2 regions of the Arthrobacter sp. NicSoilB11 genome follow, and region 2 is predicted to be linked to the other one. Evidence: riboswitches for the same ligand, from Rfam matches in the RefSeq annotation. Region 2 holds a riboswitch; the other holds the start of a gene.
What was found. A riboswitch is a leader RNA that binds a small molecule or an ion and turns the genes downstream of it on or off. The one in region 2 is predicted to bind glycine.
Positions count from the first base shown of each region.

Region 1 (3,406 bases), 370 kb from region 2:
TCGTCGTGGTCGATGGTGCCGTCGGCAGCCGTGGCAACCACCACCACCTTCATGCCCGCGAGCACGGCGGAGGCGGCGTTGGTGCCGTGCGCCGAGGCCGGGATCAGGCACACGTTGCGCTGCTGCTCGCCCCGGGAATGGTGGTAGCCGCGGATCGCGAGCAACCCGGCGAGCTCGCCCTGCGAGCCCGCGTTGGGCTGGATGGACACCTGGTCATACCCGGTGATCGTGGTCAGGTCCGCTTCCAGGCCGGCGATGAGTTCGCGCCAGCCTTCGGTCTGGGAGTCCGGGGCGAACGGGTGGATCGAGGCGAACTCCGGCCAGGAAATGGCTTCCATCTCGGCCGTGGCGTTCAGCTTCATGGTGCATGAACCCAGCGGGATCATGGTGCGGTCCAGCGCCAGGTCGCGGTCCGAGAGCTTGCGGATGTAACGCAGCAGCTGGGTTTCAGACCGGTGCGTGTTGAAGACCGGGTGCTGCAGGTAGTCGGAGGAACGCTCGACGGCGGCCTCCAGCCCAAAGCCCTGGACCTCGGCAACCGTGGCGCCAAAGACGTCGGCAACCTGGGCGACGATGGCCGCCGTCGTGGTTTCATCGAGGGCGATGCCTACGGTGTCGGCGTCGACGCTGCGCAGGTTGATGCCCCGCGCCTCGGCGTCGGCGATGATGCCAGCAGCCCGTCCGGGGACCCGGACCGTAAGGGTGTCGAAGAAGCTCGTGTGCAGCACCTCGACGCCGGCGGCCGCAAGCGAGGCCGCCAGGCTACGGGCGTGGCGGTGCGCCGTTTGGGCAATCGCCTTCAGTCCGTCGGGGCCGTGGTAAACGGCGTACATGGACGCAACGATGGCCAGCAGCGCCTGGGCGGTGCAGATGTTGGACGTGGCCTTCTCGCGGCGGATGTGCTGCTCGCGGGTCTGCAGGGCCAACCGGTAGGCAGGCGTGCCGGCGTCGTCCTTTGACACCCCAACCAGGCGGCCAGGCAAGGAACGCTCCAGGCCTTTGCGGACAGCCATGTAGGCGGCATGGGGGCCCCCAAAGAACAGCGGCACGCCAAAACGCTGGGCTGAGCCGACGGCAATGTCCGCGCCCTGCTCGCCCGGAGGTGTGATCAGTGTCAGGGCCAGCAGGTCCGCAGCGACCGTGACCAGCGCGCCCCGGTCCTTCGCTGCAGAGATCACCGCGGACTGGTCCCAGACGCGGCCGGAAGCGCCGGGCTGCTGCAGCACGATCCCGTTGATGTCGCCCTCGGGCAGGCCCTTGGACAGGTCGGCGACCTCCACCTCGAAGCCGAGCGCCTCCGCACGCCCCAGCACGATGGCGATGGTCTGCGGCAGCACGTCGATGTCCAGGACGGTCTTGCCGTCTGCCGCGGGCTTGGTCTTGTTGGCACGGCGCATCAGCAGCACGGCCTCGGCCACCGCCGTTGCTTCATCCAGCAGCGAAGCGTTGGCGATGGGCAGGCCCACAAGGTCCTGCACCATGGTCTGGAAGTTCAGCAGCGCCTCAAGCCGGCCCTGGGAAATCTCCGGCTGGTAGGGCGTGTAGGCGGTGTACCAGGCCGGGGATTCCAGGATGTTGCGGCGGATCACCGGCGGAGTCACGGTGTCGTAGTAGCCCTGGCCGATCAGCTGCACCGCCGTCTTGTTCTTGGCGGCAAGCTTCCGCAGTTCCGTGAGGACTTCAACCTCACTGAGGGCGTCCTGCAGGCGAAGGGCGGTGTCCTGGCGGATGACCTTGGGAACCGCGGTGTCCACAAGGGAATCGACCGAGTCGTAGCCCACGGCTTTGAGCATGGTGTCGACGTCGGCCTGGCGGCGCGCGCCGATATGGCGGTCTACGAAAGTGGTGGAGGCTGGGGTAACCGACACGAAGGAACTCCATTTACTCAGGCGGCGAAGGGTACGCCACAGCTATTCGGGTTCCTCCCCGCTCTGTATTGGACCTGAGAGTTTCCGCGTTCCCTGCCTGGGCAGGACCCGCTTGCACCGTCGGTGAGCACAACAGTCCCTACCTCTCCAAAAGAGAATAAGACTGCCTGCTGCTTTCCAGAGGTGCCTCGCCGCGGCGGTACGGGGGCCTGCGAGATTCCTGGGGAGGATTTGCTCCTACGGCGCCTGCCTGTACTTCCGGCAGAACTCTCCCGCCGCAGATCAAAGGCTATTCATTTGTTGGATCATGAAGGCCGGTGACAGCCCTCACAACTTTCTATTGTCCTACGCGGCAACCCCTCCCGGCAAATGACGGAGCTACCTGCGGAGCCGTTCCAGCGCGGCCAGGAGTTCCTCCACGTCAGCGGCCGCTCCCCCGGCCGGCGCAGGGGCCACGGACAGCATGGCGTTGAAGTACAGGCCGTCCCCCATATAGAGGACTGCCTTGGCCAGCCCAGGTCCCACATCCGCAGCAATTTCGTCCAGCCAGCGCTGCTGGATGGCCGCGAAGCGGCGCCGCGTCTCCTCGTGGGCCACCTCTGCAAGCCGGGTGGCGGCCACGATGGCACGGTCCAAAGGGGTATCCGCCCAGACCGAGGAACGGATGAAGTAGGCCGCGGCGCCTTCAGCTGCCGACGCCATGGCATCGGCATCCTCGCCCGCCAGGCCCTCCAGGCGGTCGAGCAACACGGCAATCATGGCTTCCTTGTTGGGAAAGTGGTAGAGGAGGCCGCCTTTGGATACGCCGGCCCTGCGCGCCACGGCATCGAGGGTGGCCGCCCGCTCACCCACTTCAATCAGCAGGGACTCGAAGGCGTCAAGGACCGCGTCACGGGCAACAGGCTTTCGGGGCATGCCCTCCATCATGCCCTCCCCCGTGCAGGAATAAGGAAAACCGTCGCATTTTTAAACTATACCGTCCGGACGGTATAGTTATCTCATGACCACTTCCATCGAGAGTTCTGCAACCGGGCAGGCAAGCAGCACTTCCGTGCGTCCTCCGTGGCGCGACTGGCTGGCGCTGGGGCTGCTGATGTTTCCCGTGCTGCTGGTGGCGGTGGACAACACCGCACTGACGTTCGCGCTGCCGGCCATCGCCCGGGCCCTGGAACCCACAGGCGTGCAGCTGCTGTGGATCGTTGACGCCTACCCCCTGGTGCTGGCCGGGCTGCTGGTATCAATGGGAAGCCTCGGCGACCGGATTGGGCGGCGGAGGCTGCTCATCCTTGGCAGCATCGGCTTTGCCGCGCTGTCCGTTGCGACGGCTTTTGCACCCGCGCCGGAATGGCTCATCGCCGGCCGCGCCGCCCTGGGATTCTTCGGCGCCATGCTGATGCCGTCCACCTTGTCGCTGATCCGCAACATTTTCCCCGAGCCCAATCGCCGCAGGCTGGCCGTCGCCATCTGGGCCGCCGGATTCTCCGGCGGCGCGGCCCTGGGTCCGATCTTCGGCGGCTGGCTGGTGGAGCACTTCTGGT
Region 1 is NZ_AP024657.1:845,496-848,901, reverse strand. It holds gene gcvP (aminomethyl-transferring glycine dehydrogenase) at 1-1,868, opposite strand, end outside; glycine riboswitch at 1,922-2,029, opposite strand; glycine riboswitch at 2,056-2,153, opposite strand; gene LDO14_RS04015 (TetR/AcrR family transcriptional regulator) at 2,247-2,783, opposite strand; gene LDO14_RS04010 (MFS transporter) at 2,869-3,406, shown strand, end outside.
Region 1: linked by a shared signal. The riboswitch ahead of gcvP (aminomethyl-transferring glycine dehydrogenase) and the one ahead of cycA (D-serine/D-alanine/glycine transporter) in region 2 are both predicted to bind glycine.

Region 2 (3,406 bases):
CTATGTGGATAGACACTAAGCATGCTTAACTTCCGGGCCGTGGCTTCGTCCGGCGGGCTGCGGCGGCAGGATGCGGTACCTGCACCTCACCGCCGCCGCTGCAACCCGCCGTCGGACGTTACTTCCCGGCCTGCTGGACCTCGCGCCCCGCCGCCCCGGCGTCCTGGCCGCCGCTGCGCGCGGCAGTGGCCTGGTCTGCCTGAAGCTCGGCACGGAAGACCTCGAAGCGGGCCAGGTGGGCGGGACGGCGCCGCAGAATGGCCCAAGCCACGCCCAGGATGACGAACCAGATGGGGGTTACCAGCAGTGCAACGAGAGTGTCGGGCTGGGTGGTAAGGGCCCAAAGGACGAAGGCGAAGAATGCGTACACCACCCACACGGCGGGAATGCCACCGGGCATCTTGAACTTCGACGCCGCATGCAGGTGCGGCCGGCGGCGCCGGAAGGAGATGTAGCTGGCGAGGATGATCGACCAGACGAAGACGAAGCAGACCGCAGACACGGTGGTCACCATTTCAAAGGCCATGCCAACATCCTGGCCGGCATACATGAGTACGACGCCGGACAGCAGCAGGACGCAGGACAGGAACAGCGCGTTGCTGGGCACCTTCCTCGTGGAGAGCCGGCTGAAGATACCGGGGGCATCGCCTTCCTGGGCCAGGCCGAAGACCATGCGGGACGTGGAGTAGATGCCGGAGTTCGCGGAGGACATCGCCGAAGTCAGGACCACCAGGTTGACCACCGTGGCCGCGGCGCCGAGGCCGGCCAGGGAGAACATCCCGATAAAGGGGCTGTGGCCGGCGGCGAACTGGGTCCACGGGGTGACCGCCATCAGGATGACCAGCGCACCGACATAGAAGAGCAGCACGCGGACGGGGATGGCGTTGATGGCCTTGGGCAGCGTGCGCTCGGGGTTCTTGGCCTCGGCGGCGGTGGTTCCCACCAGTTCGATGCCTACGAAGGCGAAGACTGCGATCTGGAATCCGGCCACGAAGCCCATGAACTCATTGGGGAAGAACCCGCCATGGCTCCACAGGTTGGTGAAGCTTGCGGTGCCCGCGTCGCTCTGGAAACCGGTGAAGATCATGAAGAGTCCCACGATGATCAGGGCTGCGATGGCGACGATCTTGATGAGGGCGAACCAGAACTCGGTCTCGCCGAACGCCTTGACGGTGGCGAGGTTCAGCAGGAGCAGGATGCCCACCGTGGCCAGGCCCGGGATCCAAAGTGGCAGCGCCGGCCAAAGTTCCTTTGAGTACCCTGCAATGGCGATGACGTCCGCGATTCCGGTGATCACCCAGCAGAACCAGTACGTCCAGCCGGTGAAGAATCCGGCCCACGGCCCCAGGAGATCGGCGGCGAAATCACTGAAGGACTTGTAGTTCAGGTTGCTGAGCAGCAGTTCACCCATGGCCCGCATGACGAAGAAAAGCATAAAGCCGATGATCATGTATACGAAGATCACGGATGGGCCGGCCGCGGAGATGGTCTTGCCGGAACCCATGAACAGGCCCGTGCCGATCGCGCCGCCGATGGCGATGAGCTGGATATGCCGGTTGGTGAGCTGCCGCTCCAGGTGGGGAGGCTCGCTGCGGGCTGCCGTGGCAGCGCCTTGGCTGCGGGCTGGTTCGCCGTTGGACGTGGGGGGATGAATCGCCATGAGGAACTCCATCGATAAAGCGGCTTTTGGGTGCCGCAAAAGATTTGGTTCCTCCCCGCTCTGTAGTGGACCTGAGAGTTTCCGCAGCAAAAGCCGCTTGCACCGCCGGTGAGCCAGGGTCATGCCCGGCTGCTTTCCAGAGTTGCCTGTCCGCGGCGGTACGTGGGCCTGAGAGTTTCCTGGGGAGGGTTTGCTCCTACGGCGCCTGCTGGATGTACCCGGCAGGGCTCTCCCGCCGCAGGTCGAAGGCGTATTCAGTTGGAAGCCGCAGGCTTTTTGGGCCACGGCCGGTCATGCAATGGGACAGGCACCGACTGGTGGGCTGCTCCGGATACGCTGAGCCAGCCACCGGCGGCGCCATTCCCGGGGTTCAGTGTGGTGTCCGTCACGATCGAATGTCAAACCCCTCCCGACACAAGCGGGGAAGAACGGCGTCACGTGCCCCTCGAGCCCCGCACGGAAGCCGCCCGATTTGCCACGGACGGGTCTATCCCGGTACCTTGTGAGCCGAATCACCCACATTTGAATAAGCCTTTCGAGCTGTGACGGGAGAGTCCTCCCGGCGAAACACCGGTCAGGCGCCGTAGGAGCAAATCCTCCCCAGGAATCTCTCAGGCCCCCGTACCGTCACGGCGAGGCGACTCTGGAAAGCAATCAGGCTTCTGCCTGGTTCACCGACGGTGCAAGCGGTCCCCTGCCAACAGCAGGCAACGCGGAATCTCTCAGGTCCAATACAGAGCGGGGAGGAACCCATCCCACGCCGTGCCACCTTCGGCCGGCCAGATCTGGAGTTCCTCATGACGATTCATTCGCATCCAACATCGTTTGTTGACCGCCATATCGGCGCGCGCCGCCAGGCCGACATCGACACCATGCTCAAGGCCATCGGCTACGACAGCCTGGATGGCCTGGTTGACGTGGCCGTCCCCGCGCCCATCCGCCAGGAAACTGCGCTCAAGCTGACCGACGCCCTCAGCGAGGTTGAAGTCCTCACGGAACTGCGGAAGCTTGCCGCCAAGAACAAGACGGCAGTCCAGATGATCGGCCAGGGCTACTACGACACCGTGACTCCACCGGTGATCCGCCGCAACATCCTGGAATCCCCGGCCTGGTACACCGCCTACACGCCCTACCAGCCGGAGATTTCCCAGGGCCGGCTTGAGGCGCTGCTGAACTTCCAGACCATGGTGCAGGACCTGACGGCGCTCCCGGTAGCCAACGCTTCCTTGCTGGACGAGGCAACGGCCGTGGCCGAGGCCGTGCTGCTGATGCGCCGCGCCAACAAGACCAAGCCCGCGAAGGACGGCAAGACGGTGCTCGACGCCGACTGCCTCCCCCAGACCATCGCCATCGTGCTGGGCCGGGCGGAGGCGCTCGGCTTCGAGGTGGAGGTCGCCGACCTGTCCAAGGGCCTGCCCGACGGCGACATCAACGGCGTCGTGCTGCAGCAGCCCGGGGTCTCCGGCCGCGTGTGGGACCAATCCGCCGTGATCGCCGCTGCCAAGGACCGGGGCGCGCTGGTCACCGTGGCTGCGGACCTGCTGGCCCTGACACTGATCACACCTCCGGGCGAGCAGGGCGCGGACATTGCCGTCGGCTCCACCCAGCGTTTTGGCGTGCCGCTGTTCTTCGGCGGCCCCCATGCCGCCTACATGGCCGTCCAAAAGGGAATGGAACGTACCCTCCCGGGCAGGATCGTGGGCGTCTCCAAGGACAACGCCGGCACGCCTGCCTACCGGTTGGCAC
Region 2 is NZ_AP024657.1:480,091-483,496, reverse strand. It holds gene cycA (D-serine/D-alanine/glycine transporter) at 119-1,660, opposite strand; glycine riboswitch at 1,807-1,905, opposite strand; glycine riboswitch at 2,197-2,297, shown strand; gene gcvP (aminomethyl-transferring glycine dehydrogenase) at 2,458-3,406, shown strand, end outside.